DNA from 3 places in the Glutamicibacter sp. AOP12-B1-11 genome. Region 3 is predicted to be linked to each of the others. Evidence: predicted binding sites of a transcription regulator. Region 3 holds the regulator's gene; each other region holds the start of a gene.
What was found. Region 3 encodes LexA, which represses DNA repair genes until DNA is damaged. Its sites were predicted from a motif close to TCGAACANNTGTTCGA; they were not measured.
Positions count from the first base shown of each region.

Region 1 (6,918 bases), on a different contig from region 3:
CGGTGGCGCGATCGATCGCGTCCAGCTGGGAGAAGTGCACGATGTAGATCGGGACCTGCTGGGTTTTGATCAGTTCCTCGACGGCTTCCTGAACCGGTTCCATCGAGTAGTAGAAGTGCAGCGGGATGGGACGCTCGGAGTGCGCCACCGTCACGGTGGTTTTTCCGGTGCGGTCTTCAAGTTCCTTCTCGAAACGGCTCACGTCGCCCAGGGTGGCGCTCATCAGCAGGAACTGCGACTGCGGCAGCTCGATGAGCGGCAATTGCCAGGCCCAGCCGCGCTGTGGATCTGCATAGAAGTGGAACTCGTCCATGATGACCACCCCGGCATCCGCGCGCGAGCCTTCGCGCAGGGCGATGTTTGCCAAGATCTCGGCGGTGCAGCAGATGATCGGCGCGTCGGCATTCACCGAGGAGTCGCCGGTGACCATGCCGACGTTTTCGGCCCCGAAGATCTTGCACAGGTCGAAGAACTTCTCCGAGACCAGGGCCTTGATCGGGGCGGTATAGAAGCTGATCTGGTCGCGGGACATCGCGTAGAAGTGCGCGGCAATGGCGACCAGCGACTTGCCCGAGCCGGTGGGCGTCGCCAAAATGACGTTGCTTCCGGCGGCCAAGGCCATCGAAGCCTCGTCCTGGGCGGGGTATAGGTCGATGCCGCGGGTGGTTACCCAGCGGCCAAAGGACTCGTAGATCTCGTCGTCGGAAACGTTCTTCGCATCTGCAGGCAGGTAATCGGTGAGCAACATGATGCTCTAAGCCTATCCGTTGAGAACTGTGACCGGAGGCTAGCTGAACGCTGAGCCGTGGTACTAGGCTCGGAAATATGAAGTGGAACCCGAATAAATACGCTGAATTCGCGAATTACCGCGGACGACCCTACGAAGACCTGCTGGGTCAGCTAGGCGAAATCACCCCTAGGCAGATCGTTGACCTGGGCTGCGGGCCGGGAGACAAGACGAGTCTGCTGGCCGAAACCTGGCCGCAGGCGCAGGTGACCGGATTGGATTCCTCGCCGGAGATGATCGCCCAAGCCAACGGCGCGGTGCGGCTGCCGAATCTGGGCTTCGACCTGCTCGATGCACGCCACTGGCACCCGGGACCCGAGATCGACCTGCTCTTTTCCAACGCCATGCTGCAGTGGCTCCCCGAACACCGCGAACTGCTCAAAAACTGGTTGGGTGATTTGAAGGCCGGCGCCTACGTCGCAATCCAGATGCCGGGAAACTTCGGCGCTGCCTCCCATGCGGTGATGCGTCAGGTGGCCGACGGGGCGAAGTGGGCGGGCAGGCTCGGTGGCGTGCTGCGGCACGAAGACGTGGTGGGCGAACCACAAGAGTACCAGCGGCTATTGCTCGAGGCAGGGTTCCAGGCAAATGTGTGGGAGACGACGTACCACCAGGTGATGGTGGGGGAGAGCCCGATCCTTGACTGGGTGCGAGGCACCGCTTTGCTGCCCATCAAGGCCACATTGCCCGAGGACGAATACCTGGATTTCGAAGCGGACTATTCCGCTGCCGTCGCCGAGCATTACCCGTCGTTCACGGCACCGGACGGTGCCAAGCTGACGAACTTTCCCTTCCGGCGCATCTTTATGGTGGCACGCAAGCAGGGCTGAATCACTGGTGCCGGCGCTGGACATGGAGGACAATGGCCGCATGGAAAAGCGGCGCACCTACGTAGCCACGGCGGAACACTGCGCGCAGCTGGCAAAGCTGCAGGCTGACTTTAATGCGGAGTTCGGTTCTCCCTGCCCCACGGAGCAGATACTAGCCAGGCGGTTGCGGGGCATGCTCGCTGGCCCACACTGTTATGCGGTGCTCGCCGGTCCTGCACCTGAGCCGTCGGGCCACGCCATCGTGACCCTGCGGCCAACCATCTATTCCGACGGACCGCTCGCGGTGCTTGATGAGCTGTATGTGCGCCCTCCACTGCGCGGCGAAGGCATCGGCGGCGCCATCCTTGATCATGTCCTGCGCCAGCTGGCCGCGCGCGGGGGCAGCGAAATGCACATCAACGTGGATGAAGACGATGCGCAGGCTCGTCGCTTTTATGAGGACCGCGGGTTTGTGAACCACGAACCGGGCAGTGAATGGCGGATGCTGCTCTACCTGCAAGAATTGCCCACCGGGCCATAGCCTGATGGGCAATGCTGCAAATGATGGATTACCAGCCGCGCTGTCGCCATTCACCGAGGTGCGGGCGCTCGGTGCCCACGGTGGTGGAGCCACCATGACCGGGCAGGACGACGGTATCATCCGGGAACTTTTCGAAGATACGTTCGGATACGTCGTTGAGCAACGACTCGAAGCGCTCCGGGTCCTCCCAGGTATTGCCTACACCCCCGGGGAAAAGGCTGTCTCCGCTGAAGATGACCTGCTGTCCCGAGGAGTCCTGCAATGCATATGCGATCGAGCCCGCGGTGTGCCCGCGAAGGTGGATGGCCTCAAGTTCCACCTTGCCAACGGAAACTCGATCACCATGGGTCAGCCCGTGGCTGATCTTCACGCCGGACTCCTTGGCGATACCGTTGATATCTTCGGCGCCTGCATACGTTGGAACGGCGAAGCGTTCGACGACCTCGGCCAGGGCCCGCACGTGGTCCCAATGCTCATGGGTCGTGGCGATGCCAACGACCTCTGGTTCGGGGCCATCCTTGGCGGCGCTGGCCACGAGTTCAAGAATCGCAGGAGTTTCGTCGGCCGCATCGATCAGTAGTTGTTTGCCACTGGCCCGTTCGGTGACCAAGTAAACGTTGTTGTTCATTTCCGAGACGCTCACCGACCGAATCGTGACGTCGGCTAATAGAAGTTCACTCATACCCATTACCCTACGGTGGCGACTGGCTTGAACGCGATAGGCTCAGTGAATCAACTAAAGCATTGCACCGAATGGAGCGCCCATGGCCAATCTGGATTTCATCCGTATCGACTCGAAATCGGCTGTCGCACCGTACCAGCAGGTACGAGAGCAAATCCTGGCACGTATTGCGGGTGGAGATTTGGCACCCGGAACCAAGCTTCCCTCGGTGCGGGCGCTCGCCGGTGACCTGGATCTTGCGGTGAACACGGTGGCTAAGGTCTATAAGGAGCTGGAAGCTCAGGGCGCGGTCGTGACCCGCGGGCGGCACGGAACCATCGTGCAAGCGGCCGAGGATCGTGCCCAGCAAGAAGTCAGCGATGCCGCAGCCGATCTGGCACGCGTTGCCCAGACCTGGTCGGTGGACGAAGAAACCGCGGTCAGATACCTGCGCGCCGCTTTCAGCTCGCTGCCCCGTTAATTAGTGGCCTTCGGGCCATGGGGCACCGGGCTGTGCGAGGCGAGCTAACCCGAAACGCGATTTGAGTGTCCCTAGAGGTTGGTTCATGCAAGTTGGGCCCAAACCGCACTGCACCAGAACCATCGGCAGATTCTGCGCCACGCTCAGATAACTCGGGCAAATCCTGTCAGTTGGCGGTTCGGAGCAGTGAAGCCGACTTCTTCCAGAGTTGTTCTGCGAACTTCGGGTTGTGCATTTCGGCACTTACCCTTGTCGCTATCCTGCGGGATTCATAGTAGGAACCCGGCAGGAAAGTCGTTCCAGGAGTCCCTTCCGCGAGCCAAACAAGCTGATCTGACCCTTTTTCGGGAGTGACCGTAAATAGTCGTTTGAGTGGCCCGTGGTAAATGCGCCGCATGAAATGCGTAGTTTCGCTGGCAAAGCTGCTGGCGACGATACCCGGATGGAAAGCAACGGCAGTGACGCCTCGTGGTCCGAACCGGTGCTGCAATTCCTGAGTGAAGAGGATGTTAGCGAGTTTCGCGTTGCCATAGGCTTTCTGCGGGGCGTAGCCCACGGTATTCTGCAGGTCTTCGATATCCATCCGCCCGAAGATCCGAGCGGCCGCACTGGCTGTCTGGATAATCGTTGCCTTGCCGGCAAACAGCGCTGGCATGAGCAAGCTGGTGAGCAGGAACGGAGCAAGGTGGTTGACCTGGAAAGTGGTTTCATGCCCATCAACGGTTTGGGTTCGCTTACCCATGATCCCGCCTGCGTTATTCGCGAGCACGTTGATTTCCGGGTATGCCTTCAGCAGATCATCTGCCAGCTTTCTGACTTGGTTCAGCTCCGCGAAATCCGCGACATAGTAAGGCACAGACAGCTCTGCGGCGATGCTTTTGGTTTTGCCCTCCGAGCGCCCGACGATGACGACGCGATGGCCACGGCCAACCAGCGTGCGCGCGGCGGCCGCACCGATGCCGTCGCTGCCGCCGGTGATGATAATGGTTTTGCTCATGGTGGATACATTTCCTCAATGCCGGCGCGGGAGCTCAGCCTCCCATTATCCGAGCGAACTGGCAAGTCATCCCAGCGGACGCCGGTGGCCGTATTTAGTTGAAGGCCAAGGGTTCCGTGGCCGGGCTGGAGCGCTTCGCCGGGAGGTGCCGGCCACATGGCTCGTCGGGGCAGTTTTGTGGGGACATGCCAAGAGGATGAACGCTGCCGACGCTGGTGCCTAATCGTCTGGTTTCTCCTGCTCGATCCGTTTGAGGCCCCAAACGGCCGCCGACCAGCAAATCTTCAGGCAAGGAAATGCCCGGGATATCGCCCTGCGCGAAAGTAACGCGCATTTGTGCCAAGCACCACGTTTATTCGAAGTAGTTTTCGATTAGTATTACTTCGTGGCTATTACTGCAGAAAGCAAAAAACTGGATTTGTCCCGTCTGATCGTCAAGGGTGCGCGCGAGCACAACCTGAAGAACGTAGACGTGGATCTTCCGCGCGACGCGATGATCGTCTTTACCGGCTTGTCCGGCTCCGGCAAGTCATCGCTGGCCTTCGACACGATTTTCGCCGAGGGGCAGCGCCGCTATGTCGAATCCCTGTCCGCCTATGCGCGCATGTTCCTGGGCCAGGTCGACAAGCCGGATGTGGACTTCATCGAAGGGCTTTCCCCGGCCGTGTCGATCGACCAGAAGTCCACGAGCCGCAACCCGCGGTCCACCGTGGGCACCATCACCGAGGTGTATGACTACATGCGCCTGCTCTGGGCCCGCGTAGGACGCCCGCACTGCCCCGAATGCGGGGAACCCATTTCGAAGCAGTCGCCGCAGCAGATCGTCGACCAGCTGCTGGAGATGCCGGAGAAGACCCGCTTCCAGGTGCTGGCCCCGGTGGTGCGCGCCCGCAAGGGCGAGTTCGTTGACCTGTTCGCCGAACTCTCCTCCAAGGGATTCTCCCGTGCCCGGGTCGACGGCAAGACCATTCAGCTGACCGAGCCGCCCAAGCTGGCCAAGCAGGTCAAGCACACCATCGAGGTGGTCGTTGACCGCCTCGCCATTAACGACACGGTGCACCAGCGGCTGACCGACTCGGTGGAAACCGCACTGAACCTGGCCGAGGGCCGCGTGCTGGTGGACTTCGTGGATCTGGAAGAGGACGACCCGAAGCGCGTCCGCGCGTTCTCCGAGAACCTCGCCTGCCCGAACGAGCACCCGCTGGCCATCGATGAGATCGAACCCCGGACCTTCTCCTTCAATAACCCCTTCGGCGCCTGTTCGGCCTGCAGCGGCATCGGCACCAAGCTCGAAGTCGATGAGCACCTGATCGTCCCGGATGCCGAGGTCAAACTGGCCGACGGGGCCATCGCGCCGTGGTCCTTGGGCAAGGCGACCACCGAATACTGGAACCGGTTGATCGAGGGGCTCGGCAAGGAGCTGGGCTTCAGCATGGACACCGCCTGGAAGGACCTGCCGGCACCGGCGCGCCAGGCGATCCTGAACGGCAAAGACCACAAGGTCGTCGTGCAGTACAAGAACCGTTTCGGCCGGGAGCGCAAGTACTCCACCGGGTTCGAAGGCGTCATCTCCTATGTGCACCGCAAGCATGAGGAAACCGAATCGGATCACGCACGCGATCGCTACGAGCAGTACATGCGCCAGATTCCGTGCCCTACCTGCGGCGGCGCACGCCTGAACCCGGCCTCGCTGTCGGTGCTGATCGGCGGCAAGTCGATCGCCGCGGTGGCGGCCATGGATCTGCGCGCGGCGGCCGAATTCCTCACCACCTTGGAGCTCAGCGACCGCGAGGCGCAGATCGCCACCCAGGTGCTGAAGGAAATTGGCGCGCGCATGAAGTTCCTGCTGGACGTGGGCCTGGAATACCTGACCCTGGAACGCGCCGCGGGCACCCTGTCCGGTGGCGAGGCGCAGCGCATCCGCCTGGCCACGCAGATCGGCTCCGGGCTGGTCGGAGTGCTCTACGTGCTGGACGAGCCCTCCATCGGCCTGCATCAGCGCGACAACCGCCGGCTGATCGAAACCCTGCTGCATCTGCGTTCGCTGGGCAATACGCTGATCGTCGTCGAACACGATGAGGACACCATCGCCGAGGCGGATTGGATTGTGGACATCGGTCCGGGCGCAGGGGAGCACGGCGGTGAGGTGGTCCATTCCGGCTCGCTGGAGGGGCTGAAGGAGAACACCCGCTCGCTGACCGGAGACTACCTCTCCGGGCGCAAGCAGATCGAGCTGCCGAAAAAGCGCCGCAAGGCCGACAAGAAGCGCATGCTCAAGCTGGTGGGCGCGAAGGAAAACAACCTGCGGGACGTCACCGTGGAGTTCCCGCTGGGCGTGCTGACCGCCATTACCGGTGTCTCAGGTTCGGGCAAGTCGACGCTGGTCAACGACATCCTGTACAAGGTGCTGGCCAATAAGCTCAACGGCGCCAAGCAGGTTCCCGGCCGCCACACCCGGGTGCTGGGCCTCGAGCACCTGGACAAGGTCGTGCACGTGGACCAGTCGCCGATCGGGCGGACCCCGCGGTCGAACCCGGCCACCTACACCGGAGTTTTCGACAATATCCGCAAGCTCTTTGCGGAGACCAATGAGGCGAAGCTGCGCGGCTACCAGCCGGGCCGCTTCTCATTCAACGTCAAGG
Region 1 is NZ_JBQSYL010000004.1:89,596-96,513, forward strand. Features, by position in the region: gene ACT3UQ_RS03495 (DEAD/DEAH box helicase) at 1-748, opposite strand, end outside; gene ACT3UQ_RS03500 (methyltransferase domain-containing protein) at 826-1,617, shown strand; gene ACT3UQ_RS03505 (GNAT family N-acetyltransferase) at 1,658-2,137, shown strand; gene ACT3UQ_RS03510 (MBL fold metallo-hydrolase) at 2,166-2,819, opposite strand; gene ACT3UQ_RS03515 (GntR family transcriptional regulator) at 2,902-3,279, shown strand; gene ACT3UQ_RS03520 (SDR family NAD(P)-dependent oxidoreductase) at 3,446-4,276, opposite strand; gene uvrA (excinuclease ABC subunit UvrA) at 4,662-6,918, shown strand, end outside.
Region 1: a site for LexA is predicted at 4,633-4,648, ahead of uvrA (excinuclease ABC subunit UvrA). Genes of this name have one in related genera too.

Region 2 (6,918 bases), on a different contig from region 3:
CGGCAACCGAATACTGGGCACATGAGGCAAGCTATGTGCGTAGCGAGCTCGTGGCAGATCTCGTGCCCTGGCAACGACGGCGCTGGGTTGATCGTTCGGAACAATTCGATGGCGATTTGAAGGACCTGAGTGCCCGGGTAATCGAGCACCTCTCGTTGCACCCGGGTACTAGCGCACGCCAGCTCAGTGCCTCGCTGGGAGTCAATCCCATGAAGGATCGAAGCCACTGGGGATGGAACTGGAATGACACCAAGATTGTCACCGAAGCATTATTTGCGCAGGGCAGGATTCTTGCATTGGGTCGAAACACGCAGTTCGAGCGATTATTCGCACTGAGCCAGGATGTCTTGCCGGAGCTGCCGGCGGTCGACCAAGAGCATAAATATCAGGCGCTACGTCGGCTAGTCGTAGAGTCCTTGACCGCTCAAGGCATTGGTACAAAGCATTGCGTTGCCGAATACTTCAGATTGCCAATTCGTGAGGTTCAGGCAGCTCTGGAATCCATGGCTGACGAGGGACTGGTGGAACGCGTGCAAGTTGAACGAGTGACAGAGACGTGTTTTATGATCCCCGGTACGAAAATCCCTCGGAGAATCGCACCGGATCTGCGCTTATTGGCGCCATTTGATTCGATGGTGTTCAACCGCAAGCGGCTGGAACGCTTCTTTGATTTCGAATACCGAGTCGAAATCTATGTTCCCAAAGAGAAGCGTCGCTATGGTTATTATGTTTTCCCAATGCTTTACGGGGAGCGCTTCGTTGGTAGGGTCGATTTGAAAGCCGACCGCGCGAAGGGCGAATTGCAGGTAAATTCGGTGCATTATGAGGCGCACGCACCGAACGAAGTTGCTGCTGCCTTGGAAATTGAACTCGGACGAATGGCGCGCTGGCTTGCCTTAGACAACGTGAAATACAGGCTGTGAACAGCCTGTTAGCGCAGTTCCTATTTGCATGCAGAACACCAAACCGCCCCGGGAAATAGCAAGTTGTGCTGTTTTCCTCACGTAGACTAAAGACGCCAGAATTTACTGTGCTTGAGATATTGGGAGCTACCACGTGGCATCATTGCTAGAACGTATTTTGCGTACCGGCGACAAGAAGATTCTAAAGACTCTTCGAGCTTACGCCGACACGATCAATACGTTGGAAGACGAATTTCGCGACATGTCGGACGAGGAGCTTAAAGCCGAGACCGATAAGTTCCGTGCTCGTTTAGCAGAAGGCGAAACTCTTGAAGCATTGCTTCCGGAAGCTTTCGCGGCCGTTCGCGAGGCCTCAGACCGAGTTCTGGGTATGCGCCACTTCGACGTGCAGCTCATGGGTGGCGCTGCACTGCACCTGGGTAATATCGCAGAAATGCGCACCGGTGAAGGTAAGACCCTGGTTGCGACTGCGCCGGCTTATCTGAATGCCCTGTCCGGTAAGGGCGTGCACGTGGTGACCACCAACGACTTCCTCGCGCAGTATCAGTCGGATCTTATGGGTCGTGTTTTCCGATTCCTCGGATTGAGCTGTGGTTGCATCTTGTCCAATATGGATCCAGCCGCGCGGCGTAAACAATACGAGAACGACATTACCTACGGAACGAACAATGAATTCGGGTTCGATTACCTGCGCGACAACATGGCATGGAATAAGACCGAACTTGTCCAGCGCGGACACAACTTTGTAATCGTCGATGAGGTCGACTCGATTCTGATCGACGAGGCACGTACGCCATTGATCATTTCGGGCCAAGCATCAGGCGACGTGAACCGTTGGTACACCGAATTCGCCAAGATCGTCAAACGCCTCGACCGTGAGGATGACTATGAAGTCGACGAAAAGAAGCGCACCATCGGTGTGCTGGAAGACGGTATCGAGAAGGTCGAAGACTATCTTGGCATCGACAACCTGTACGAATCGAATAACACCCCGCTGATCGGTTTCCTGAACAACGCTATTAAAGCCAAGGAACTGTTCAAAAAAGACAAGGACTACGTCGTTGTCAAGGACGAAGTCATGATCGTCGATGAGCACACCGGACGTGCCCTTGAGGGGCGCCGTTATTCCGAAGGCATGCATCAGGCCATCGAAGCCAAGGAAGGTGTCAGCATTAAGGCTGAGAATCAGACCTTGGCGACCATCACCTTGCAGAACTACTTCCGCATGTACGACAAGATCTCGGGCATGACCGGTACCGCGCAGACTGAAGCCGCCGAATTCATGGGTACCTACAAGCTCGGTGTCGTCGAGATTCCAACAAACCGCCCGGCCATTCGAAACGATCAGGCCGACCTGATCTACAAGAATGAAGTTTCCAAATTCAATGCGGTCGTCGAAGACATCGCCGAACGTCACGGAACCGGACAGCCCATCCTGGTGGGTACCACCAGCGTTGAAAAAAGCGAATATCTGTCGCGGCTGCTCTCCAAGGGTGGCATTCGCCACGAGGTGCTGAACGCTAAACAGCACGCACGCGAAGCTGCAGTCGTTGCCATGGCGGGTCGTAAAAATGGCGTCACCGTCTCCACCAACATGGCCGGCCGTGGTACCGATATCATGCTCGGCGGCAACGCCGAGTTCCTGGCCGTCGCCGAAATGGAACGCCGAGGATTGGATCCGGAGAACCATCCGGAGGAGTACAACAAGGTCTGGGACGAGGTCTTTGCGAAAGCCAAGGCCACCGTGGCTAGCGAAGCCGATGAGGTCACTGCGCTCGGTGGGCTGTACGTGCTTGGCACCGAGCGCCACGAATCGCGGCGTATCGACAACCAGCTGCGTGGTCGTGCGGGTCGTCAGGGTGACCCGGGTGAGTCCCGTTTCTACCTCTCGATGACCGATGACCTGATGCGGCGGTTCAACTCCGGCATGGCTGAACGCATCATGAATAATCCGTCGATGCCAGACGAGGTGGCCCTGGAATCTAAAATGGTCTCCAAGGCCATCGAGTCCGCGCAGGCGCAGGTCGAGGGAGTAAACGCCGAACAGCGTAAGAACGTGCTGAAATACGATGACGTGATGAACCGTCAGCGTGAAGCAATCTACGCCGACCGTCGCGCGATCCTAGAAGGCGAGAATATCGACGAGAAGGTCAGCCACTTCCTCGAAGACGTCGTGAAATCCATGGTCAACGAGGTCACTCTGGTTGGCAACCCGGATGATTGGGACCTGAAGCAGCTGTGGACAAACCTCAAGCAGCTTTACCCGATCGGCCTCACTGTCGATGAAGTGGTCGAGGAGGTGCACGGCGTTGGGCATCTAACTCCACAGTTCCTTGAAACCGAGATCCTCTCGGACGCTAAGTACCAGTATGAACTGCGCGAAAAGGCCATCGGCTCCGAGGTCTTGCGAGATCTCGAACGCCGCGTCGTGCTTTCCACGATCGGTCGCAAGTGGCAAGAGCACCTGTACGAGATGGACTATCTCAAGGAAGGCATCGGTCTGCGTGCCATGGCTCAGCGCGATCCGTTGGTTGAATACCAGCGCGAGGGATACACCATGTTCCAGACCATGATGGAATCCATCCGTGAAGAAAGCATCGGAACACTCTTCAACCTCGACGTGCCAGCCGGATCGGAAACGAGTCAGGAATCCTCCGGTGCAGTGGGCGAACCGGCCGTTCCGAAGAACTTGCAGTTCACCGGGCCTGACGAGGACGGCGAAGCCAGTACCCAGGCCAAGCAAGCTTCGAACCCGGCCAAAAAGAACAAGAAAAGTAAGCGCCGCTAAAGCATTTCCACACTGGTGATTTGCCATCGTCCGTGCCATGGCTCAATTCTGAGAGCTACGGCGCGGACGCGGTGTTTAAAGGCCACGATGACCGAGCATTCGTAGGCACCGGATATCGTAGGCCACAAATGCAGCGAACGTACCTCGCCGTGGCTGGTGCCCGGCATCGGCTGGACGGTGTAGCCACCGGTTTGCAGAATTGCCTGCGAACGAAGCTTTTTTACGCATTCGGGGTCCATGACAAAAGCCAATTGGCTCACCGAACGATATCCAGCGATGATCTCGAAGACCGCTCGGGACACCGCATGAGAGAGTTCGACGACGGTCTTGCGCTCGGATGGTGCAATCGCCGGTCGATGAAATATGCGATCCATGGCCAACGAAATTTGCTGTGGCGATCTGTTGGCGTTGGGCTGGCGATGTTCTGCGGTGAAGCGTATCGGTGTGTTTGGGCAGCTGCCTGCCCTGCTATTTCTTGTCCGGTTGGCAAGCAGCTCTGACTCGATGCTCACGGTGTTTTCCTCCCTAGTCGGTTTTGGGCAACTGCAGTTCGATACCAAGCCGCAGCAGATTTGGGTCCTCCCCGATCACCTGGCGGTTCAACTCATATATTTGCGGCCAAAGCTCGGCAATCTCGGCAGGCGATCCGTGTCTGTTGAGCAAGTCGTTGGCGATGCTCCATAAGGTTTGCCCAGATGCGACGACTACATGATCCGGTTGCGCAGAGGCACTTTTTCGGTCATTCCCGGATCCCAGAAGTCGGTTCATAGGAATGCTCAGTGAGCCAGGAAACCAGCCCGGTGTTGGGATTTCGGTATTTGGCTGTGCTGAGGCAGTTTCTGGGCTGTGTGGCAAAGATGCCAGCTCCCCGGTTTGGTGGTGCGAGATATCCGGGTGAGGAGTCGTCGCGCCGTTGGCAATGCCGGTTCCGGACAGTGCCAACGTTGTTCCTAAGATCGGGCCCACTGCACGGTGAGCCAAGCTTGGGGCCAACCGGATCAACAATTCCAAGAAGCCGCCATGCCCGTGGCGTGCCGCGTTAATTGCCGCGCGCAGGAGAGCATAAAAAATCAGGTACGCACCAAAGAGGACTCCGGTGCCAAGCAGAAATAACACCAGCAAGTTCTGCGACATGTCGCCAGCTGGATCGAAGTGGGGCCGTGAACGTACGGCCCATTCGGCCAAGGCCAACAGGATGACCAACGTTGCACCAGTCAGCAGACCGACCATGAAAGTCTTCCTTAAGCGGAACATCCATCTCGCCTCTTTTTATGTAATTTGATGCAGTTTGCTGTAGTTAGATATAGATGATGACACTTTAATTGATTTTATGGAAGAGGGTTTCCCGAAAAACTCTTCTCTCGTACAGTGGGCGCATGCGATGGGATTCCCTTTTTGAAGATCTTGAGGCGCAGGCCGAGGCCCAACAGGCGGCACAGTTCCGCGAAGAGGTAGCGGAAAGTATTCGTATCGAACGAGCTACAGAGCAAATGCATGAGCGCTTGCTTCGGCTTCAAGGATCGGCAATTACCCTGAAGCTGGCCGGCGAATACGAAATAAACGCAAGGCTTGGCCCCATCGGTAGAGAATATTTCTGCCTTGAAAATGAAGGAAAGCGTTGGCTGGTGAAGAATTTGGCGCTGCGTTCACTGGAAATGAATCAGATCGGTTCTAACCTCACAGGGCGCTTGTCGCCAGTAAAGTTCTCCACTGTGGTTCGCGGCGTGCTGCGTGATCGCCAACGAACCTTGGCATATGACATCAACGGCAAGCCAGTAGCCGAAGGAACCTTGTCGCAGGTAGGTAAAGACTTTCTCATCATTGCGCTTCATCCCAGAGACGATTACGCGCGTGATCGCAGTATCACCGGCTATCAGCTCCTGCCGCTAGATACGGTCGGCTGGGTTCAAGTCGTCGATGTCTAATAATCCACAGGCCCCGGAATAGGTCTTCACACCAACGGAAACTTGTCGTAGGCTCTCGAAACAAGTAGCTAGCGCGGGCAAAGGACAGAGCATGAGCGGCGAACAGAACACCGGCACGACCCGTTCTGCTAGTGCACCGCGAGTAAAGCGACCGACGTGGAAGGACCCGAGGTTGGCCCTGGGCGCGGTCCTGGTCGTGGCTTCAGTGGTTGGCACGGTTTATCTCGTGCGCGAACTGAACCACACCACAGAGGTTTATGTAGCCGGAGCAAACATCACTCTGGGAGAAGAACTCTCGACGCAAAATCTTCGAACTGAGAATGTGAAACTCGGGGAATCCGGTGTTCAATACCTCGAAGCGAATCCGGAGCTCATTACCAACGCCCGCGCCAATACCTTCATTGGAGCCGGTGAGTTCATCCCGAACGACTCCATTACGCACAACGAATTGGGTTCCCGCCGGCCAATCAATATTGATCTGCCAGCGGATCTTACGCCGGCGATTACCCCGGGTAGTTTCGTCGATGTATGGATTGCCCAACGTGAAAAGGGCGGTTCGGCGTACGGAGTTCCAGAACAGTTGGCAAGCATGGTGGAAGTCTCTGCACGGGTTGCCCGCGCAGGGGGACTCGTGAATCAAAACGGTACCAATCTGGAGCTGCTCGTCGAACCCGACCATCTCGAGCCATTGCTTCAAGCCTTGGCTAACGAATCGAGAATTATCGTGATCTACAATCCAGCCGGTACCCAGCAATGAGTATCTCGGTGGTGGTCTTGGGAAATGGTGAACACGTTGTCCGCCAAATCGAAGGGTATCGCGGCGAGTTGATGGTCACTCGCGTATGTGAAGATATTGCGGAGGCCGTTGCGGCCTGTGCGGTGGGCGCAACAGACGTGCTGTTGGTGTCCGGTTGGGAGCTGCTGCCGCCACTGGAACAGATCGACGCGGTGACTTCGCAACAAACGGTGCTGGTACTGCTGGACGAAAAACCTCGAAACGGTGGCACCACCCAAGGAATGCTCGAAGTAATTGAGAGCGTTCCAATGCTGGAGCTAGAACTACTCGTGGTGCAGGCGCTTCGTGAATTGACGCATCCCGATGAGCTAGACGAAGCACAGGTCACCGAGACCTCCGCGCAAGCGACATTGTCGACCGGAAAAATTGTCTGCTTTTGGGGCGCGGCGGGTGCACCGGGCCGAAGCACGGTGGCGCTGAACTACGCTGTGGAAGCCGCGCTCTCAGGAAAAACGGTGGTGATACTGGACGCCGATACTTTTGCCG
Region 2 is NZ_JBQSYL010000014.1:88,641-95,558, reverse strand. Features, by position in the region: gene ACT3UQ_RS10310 (winged helix-turn-helix domain-containing protein) at 1-923, shown strand, start outside; gene secA (preprotein translocase subunit SecA) at 1,057-3,711, shown strand; gene ACT3UQ_RS10300 (Rv3235 family protein) at 3,708-4,085, opposite strand; gene ACT3UQ_RS10295 (LysM peptidoglycan-binding domain-containing protein) at 4,237-4,896, opposite strand; gene ACT3UQ_RS10290 (hypothetical protein) at 5,088-5,636, shown strand; gene ACT3UQ_RS10285 (hypothetical protein) at 5,728-6,393, shown strand; gene ACT3UQ_RS10280 (AAA family ATPase) at 6,390-6,918, shown strand, end outside.
Region 2: a site for LexA is predicted at 5,057-5,072, ahead of ACT3UQ_RS10295 (LysM peptidoglycan-binding domain-containing protein). Genes of this name have one in related genera too.

Region 3 (6,918 bases):
GCTGCACGGCACCTGCACGCTGGGCCGCAGCAGCTTCAAGGACGCCGCGGACCTGCACTCCGGCTGGCTGGGCATCGCCCACGGCGCGGCTCTCTCCCGGCTCGCGGCCGCCGGCTCGCTGATCGCCAAGGTCACCGAGGCGGGGGAGCGGACCACCCCCGATTGCCCGCAGCTTGCCGCCCACTTCGCGAACCGCAACGTAGATCCGCGCCCGGCGATCGGCGCCGCCCGGGCCATCCGCAACGCCGAAGCGGACCTGCCCGGCCCGCAGGCCCGCGCCCAGCTCGAAGCGCAGGCGGTTAAGCTCATCGCCCAGGAACCGGCCAGCGCTGCGAAGCACCTGTCCGGCCTCATCACCGAGCAGCTCCAGGCCCAGCGCCCGCCCGAGGCGCTGTTCGCCGAGGCAGGACTCTTCCCTCGTGGCACAAAAGGCGGACTGGTCATCTACCAGCTCAAGGTCTTCCCGCACGATGCCGAACTCATCGAGTCGCTCCGCGCCAAGATCGACAACCCCAACACCATCGCCGGCAACCGCGAGCAGCTCAACGAGCTCGTCCACGCCAGCTATCCCAACCACGCCGAGCCCGCCGCATCGGACGAGCCCGCCCCATCGGACGAGCCCGCCCCATCGGACGAGCCCGCCCCATCGGACGAGCCCGCCCCGTCGGACGAGCCCGCCGCATCGGTCGAGCCCGGAACCCCGGTTGCGCCAATGCCACCCACCCCCAAGGAATGGGACGATGCGCCGAGCATGCCCGGTTGGGCCCGCACCCCGGCTGCCGAAGCGACGGAAGCCGAACCACCGAAACCACCCAGCAACCTCGCCCCGCCGCCCGAGCAGCCCTTCGAAGATCTGAGCCCGGCCCTGCGCCACCTGACCGGATTGCTCGCGGTGCTGCGTGCCAATCGCGTTGGCGGCAAAAATCCGGGCGCCGGGCTGATCGCCCCGCAGGTGATCGTGCACCTGAACTACGAGAAAATGCTCGCTGGCGCCGCCAGCTTCGCCAGCACCGAAAATGGCCTGCCGCTGACCGCGGCGTCGGCCCGAACGCTCATGTGCAATGCCGGAATCTACCCGGCGGTGCTGGACGGCAAAGGCCAACCGCTGGATATCGGCCGATCCAAACGGCTCTTTCCGCCGCATATGAAACGCGCCCTGGCCGCCCGCGACCGCGGTTGCCTCTACCCGGGCTGCCGGATGCCGGCCAGCCGCTGCGAGGCGGACCACGTCGATCCATGGGAGGAGGGCGGACAGACCCGCGTGGATCGTGGCGTTCTGCTCTGTCCCATGCATCACCACGCGCGCCATGCCGGGCTTTTCAGCCTCGTGGTGGCCGAGGGCAAACCTCCGGCGGTGCTGCTGCCCAAATTCTTGGACCCCGATCAACAACCGCGACGCAACACCTACTGGTTCTCGGCCGCCGAAGTGCTCGCGGCCTGATCCCGCCCGCTCGATGTGCTCGATGCCGGCGGGCGAAGCGGCTACGCTGGTGCACACAACCGGAGAATTAAGCAGTGGGAGCCGACTCGTGAATGAAGCGCAGCATCAGCCAGGCAACCACGACCCCGAGCACTGGGAGGCCCTGGCCGCGGTGGCAGGCGAGGACCTGCACGCCAGATTCGGCCATCGGCTCATGGGCCTGCCCGGCACCTGGATCGGCTCGCTGCATGCGACGCCTACCGCGCCAGCGCCTGGCAAACGCCCGCGCCCCTGGTCCGAATGGCACTACTGGTGGCAGGCGCACTATCTCGACGCGATCCTCGACGCGGCTTTCCGCGAGCTGCACTCCGGTCACCGGTGCGCGGCCCAGAGGCACTGGCGGCGGGCCAACCAGCTGCTGCGCGGCATCCTGCTGCGCAATTTCGGCCGCTTCCCGAATTACTTCTACGACGACATGGCCTGGTTGCTGCTTGCCAGCCAACGGCTCAATGGGCTGAGCCAGCAGCTCACCGCCCGCCCGGCGCTGCTCGCCACCCTAGCCATGCGTGCACTGGCTCGACAGCTGGTGCGCGGCCAAGACGAGAAGCTCGGCGGCGGGCTCTACTGGTCGCGCAAACGCGACTTCAAGAACACGCCCACCAACGCCCCGGCGGCCCTGTATTTCGCACGCATCGCGGACTTGAGCACCGCCACCGGGCTGCTGGACTGGCTGCGTCGCGAGCTCTACAGCACATCCTCCGGGCTCTACCTCGACGGCATCCGCCTGACCGCCGGCGGCCCGCGCACCGAGGAAGCGATCTACACCTACAATCAGGGCACCGTGCTCGGCGCATTGCTGGCCACCGGGACCGCTGAGCATCTGGCACAAGCAGTCTCGCTGATTCAGGCGATCAACGACCAGCTCGCCACTGCGGCACAGGGCCTGCGCCTGGAATCCGGCGGCGACGGCAATCTGTTCACTGGAATCCTCTGCCGCTACCTGGCGCTCGCCGCGAACGACGCACGCCTGCCCGCTGAGACCCGCCGCACCGCCGCGCGATTGGTCCGCGACACGGCGAGCCAGATCGCGGACCGGGTCGAGACGCAGCTTTCGGCGGCCACCCAACGCTGGACGATCCTCCAGGCGGCCGGGCGCGTGAGCCTGCCGCCGAGCCACCTCAGCGCAAAATAAAAGCCATCCGGTCTCACCGACAAGGGGTGAGGCCGAATGGCTCGTTGGAATAAACTTGCCTGCTACAGCGAGCGCATCACCGACACGACGCGTCCCATCACCGTGGCCGCGTCGCCGAGAATCGGCTCATAACGCGAATTCTGTGGCAACAACCAGGTGTGGCCGTCACGCTGACGGAAGGTCTTCACCGTGGCTTCCTCGTCAAGCAATGCGGCCACAATATCGCCGTTCTCCGCGGTCTGCTGGCGACGGACGACCACCCAGTCGCCATCGCAAATAGCCGCATCCACCATCGAATCGCCCGATACCTTGAGCATGAACAGCTCGCCGTGGCCAACCAGCTGGCGGGGTAGGGAAAAGACGTCTTCGACGGTTTGCTCCGCCAAAATTGGTCCACCGGCGGCGATGCGTCCGACCAAGGGAACCATTGTGGTGTCTGCCGAGGAGCTCAGCTCAATGACCTTCGTGTCCTCAGCGGGTTCCGGCGCGCTCAGCGGCTCGCTGCTTCCCTCGCCGTCCTCTGCAAGCTGCAGCGGAAGCAGAATCTCCATCGCTCGTGGACGCCGCGGGTCGCGACGAATGTACCCAAGCTTTTCGAGCTGACCGAGTTGGTGAGTCACGCTCGAAAGGCTTTTGAGCCCGACCGAGTCGCCAATCTCACGCATCGACGGCGGGTAGCCATTCTTGCCGATCGCACGCTGGATGGTTTCGAGGATCTTTTTCTGACGTATCGTCAGCGAACGGGCGTTCGACCGGGGAGTGCGCTGTGATGCTGACATGTATTTTTGCCTTCCCTTGCATTCGGTCCTCAGTTCGAAGCTACAAACTGTCGGTGCCCAATGTTGTGATGTATTCATTGATCGACTACTTCGAAATCTTAGTTGATCGCAGGGCTTCTTTCAAAGATTTGTTCGAAAACATCTGGACAAGTTCGATCTGGCTCTGTTAGAAAAGATGTACTAGTATCGAACAGGTGTTCGAAGGTTGTATTCGAATATTGGTTCGCATCACCCGTAATCGTTGAGGAGAAAAAGTCGTGGCAACTCTGGCACTTCACCCACAGCAGAGCAAGACACCAATGAGGATCCGCATCAATCGTCGCGGTTGGGCAGTACTGGTAGGCATACCGGTCTTCCTGCTCACGATCGCCGCGGCGTTCATGGTCACCATGTTCACCAGCAGCGCCCAAGCGTCCACGGACCTTCCCACCGGCCCGGCGACGGTGGAGGTCACCGTGATTCCCGGTGACACCCTATGGGGGCTGGCCAGCGAGTACGCCGTGGGCTACGAAGTCAACGCGGCGATGAGCCACATTGAGGAATTGAACTCCATCGATGCCGGTGTGTTGTACGCCGGGGACACTTTGGATATCCCGGTACTCTCGAACTAGGTGCCAGCTCACTATTGTTACCTGTTCTTGTCGTGGATTCACCGGCGAGAGTGCCTCAGCATTAGAATTAATGCGTGAATGACCGTAGTGAACTTCTGAGTCAGCTGCCCTTGCGTGAGAATCTCCGCGGGCTATCCCCATATGGAGCGCCACAAATTGACGTCCCCATTCAGCTGAACGTCAACGAGAACACCCATCCATTGCCAGCGACCGTTATCGATGCCATCGCTCAGGAAGTAGCCAAAGCGGCTGCCAGCCTAAATCGTTACCCGGATCGTGAATTTACCGAATTGCGCGAGCTGCTCGCCGACTACCTTGGTCACGGGCTGACCTCCGACAACATCTGGGCCGCAAACGGCTCCAACGAAATTCTCCAGCAGATCCTGCAGGCCTTCGGCGGCCCGGGGCGCAGCCTGCTTAGTTTCGTCCCCACCTACTCGATGTACCCGCTGCTCGCCAGTGGCACCGATACCGAATTCATTGCCGGAAACCGCGCCGAAGATTTCACCCTCTCGGCCGAATCCGCCTCCGCGCAGGTGCGCGAACACCGCCCAAACGTGGTATTCCTGTGCTCCCCGAATAACCCGACCGGAACCGCACTGGGCTTAGACGTCATCGAAGCGGTCTATGAGGCCGCCAGCGAAACGGGCGCCATGGTGATCGTGGATGAAGCCTACGCAGAATTCTCGCTGGCAGGTACTCGATCGGCGCTTACCCTGCTCGAAGGGCGCCAGCGCTTGATCGTCTCGCGCACGATGTCCAAGGCTTTCGGCCTGGCCGGAGCCCGCGTGGGCTATCTCGCGGCGGCCCCCGAGGTGACCGACGCGATTCGCCTGGTGCGTCTGCCTTACCACCTCTCCGCGGTCACCCAGGCAACCGCCATCGCGGCGCTGAAGAACATCGAGCTGCTGCTCGCGCAGGTTGAAGACATCAAGACCCAGCGCGACCGCATCGTGTCCACGCTGATCGATCTCGGCTTGAAGCCATCTGTCTCGGATTCGAACTTCGTTTTCTTCGGCGGACTGGAAGATCCGCACGCCATCTGGCAGGGCCTGTTGGATGCCGGCATCATTGTCCGCGACAATGGAATCAAGGGAACGCTGCGCGTCACCGCCGGCACCGAAGCCGAAACCACCGCCTTCCTGGAGCACCTGGCCTTGTTGCTGGGTGCACAGAAGTAGAATTCACACACAAGCGAAGGAAGACATGTCTGCCGAATTGATTGGCGCTCGTCGCGCCCGGATGGAACGCGAGACCAGCGAATCATCAGTTTTCGTCGAGTTGGACCTGGACGGAACCGGGGTCTCGGAGATCAGCACGAGCGTGCCGTTCTATGACCACATGCTCACCGCCCTGTCCAAGCATTCGCTCATCGACCTGACCGTGCGCGCCACCGGTGACACCCACATCGACGTGCACCACACGGTCGAAGACGTGGCCATCACCATCGGCGAGGTGCTGCGCGTGGCCCTGGGCACCAAGGCGGGCATACGCCGCTTTGGCACCTCCTACGCACCGCTGGACGAGGCGCTGTCCCGTTCGGTCGTTGACGTCTCCGGGCGCCCGTACCTGGTGCACGGCGGGGAACCCGCAGGCCAGGAATACCACCTGATCGGCGGGCACTTCACCGGTTCGATGACGCGGCACGTATTCGAGGCCATCACCTTCCACGCGCAGATCTGCGCGCATATCGAGGTGCTCTCCGGGCGCGATCCGCACCACATCGTCGAGGCCCAATTCAAATCCTTCGCTCGCGCGCTGCGTGAAGCGGTCGAGCCGGACGCCCGCATGGGCGACAAGATCCCATCCACGAAGGGTGCCCTCTAAGTGGCGAAAAAAACTGTCGTCGTCCTCGATTACGGATCCGGCAACGTCCGCTCGGCCGTGCGCGCGCTGGAAGCCGCCGGCGCCGAGGTGGAGCTGACCGCGGATCCAAAAGCGATCTTGGCCGCCGATGGCCTCGTCGTTCCCGGCGTGGGAGCCTACGCCTCGGTGATGGAGCAGCTGACCAAGGTCGGCGCGCTGCGTTGGATCGGCCGCCGCATCGCCGGTGGCCAGCCGGTGCTGGGCATCTGCGTGGGACATCAGGTGTTCTTCGAGCAAGGTGTTGAGCACGGGGTGAAAACCGAAGGCATCGGCGAGTGGCCCGGTGTGGTCGAGCGACTGCAGGCGGAGGTCATTCCGCATATGGGTTGGAATACCGTGCGCCCGCCGGAGAACAGCCGGCTCTTCGCCGGGATCGAGGACGAGCGGTTCTACTTCGTGCATTCCTATGGCGTGCAGAAGTGGGAGTTCGATGTCACCCAACCGGCGATGACCCCGCCCCAGGTGACCTGGTCCACCCATGGCACCGAATTCGTCGCGGCCGTGGAAAACGGTCCGCTGTCCGCCGTGCAATTCCACCCGGAGAAGTCCGGCGACGCCGGGGCCCGCTTGCTGCGCAACTGGTTGGAGACACTTTAGGAAATGTGGGCCATCATCCTGCTAACCCTCGGTGCCTTCCTCGCCGGCGGCGCGATCTCGCTCAAAAGCCAGAAAGCGCATATCTCGTGGATCATCGCATTGTGGGCCCTGGCCGCCGCGGCAATTGTCGCCGGCTGGGTTCAGACTCTCTAGACATTAGCGACAGAAGGAAATTATGAGCGAGCAACCAATTCTTGAACTGCTCCCGGCGGTAGATATCGCCGGCGGCCAAGCCGTTCGCCTGGTGCAGGGCGAAGCCGGGTCGGAAACCGGATACGGCGACCCGCTGGAGGCGGCCCTGTCCTGGCAGCGCGAAGGGGCCGAATGGCTCCATCTGGTGGATCTCGACGCGGCCTTTGACCGCGGCAATAACACCGAGGTGGTCCGCCGCATCGCCGACGAACTGAACATCAAGGTGGAACTCTCCGGCGGCATCCGCGACGATGCCTCGCT
Region 3 is NZ_JBQSYL010000012.1:89,790-96,707, reverse strand. Features, by position in the region: gene ACT3UQ_RS09240 (DUF222 domain-containing protein) at 1-1,441, shown strand, start outside; gene ACT3UQ_RS09235 (glycoside hydrolase family 76 protein) at 1,530-2,612, shown strand; gene lexA (transcriptional repressor LexA) at 2,675-3,391, opposite strand; gene ACT3UQ_RS09225 (LysM peptidoglycan-binding domain-containing protein) at 3,649-4,002, shown strand; gene ACT3UQ_RS09220 (histidinol-phosphate transaminase) at 4,077-5,183, shown strand; gene hisB (imidazoleglycerol-phosphate dehydratase HisB) at 5,209-5,829, shown strand; gene hisH (imidazole glycerol phosphate synthase subunit HisH) at 5,830-6,465, shown strand; gene ACT3UQ_RS09205 (hypothetical protein) at 6,469-6,618, shown strand; gene priA (bifunctional 1-(5-phosphoribosyl)-5-((5-phosphoribosylamino)methylideneamino)imidazole-4-carboxamide isomerase/phosphoribosylanthranilate isomerase PriA) at 6,641-6,918, shown strand, end outside.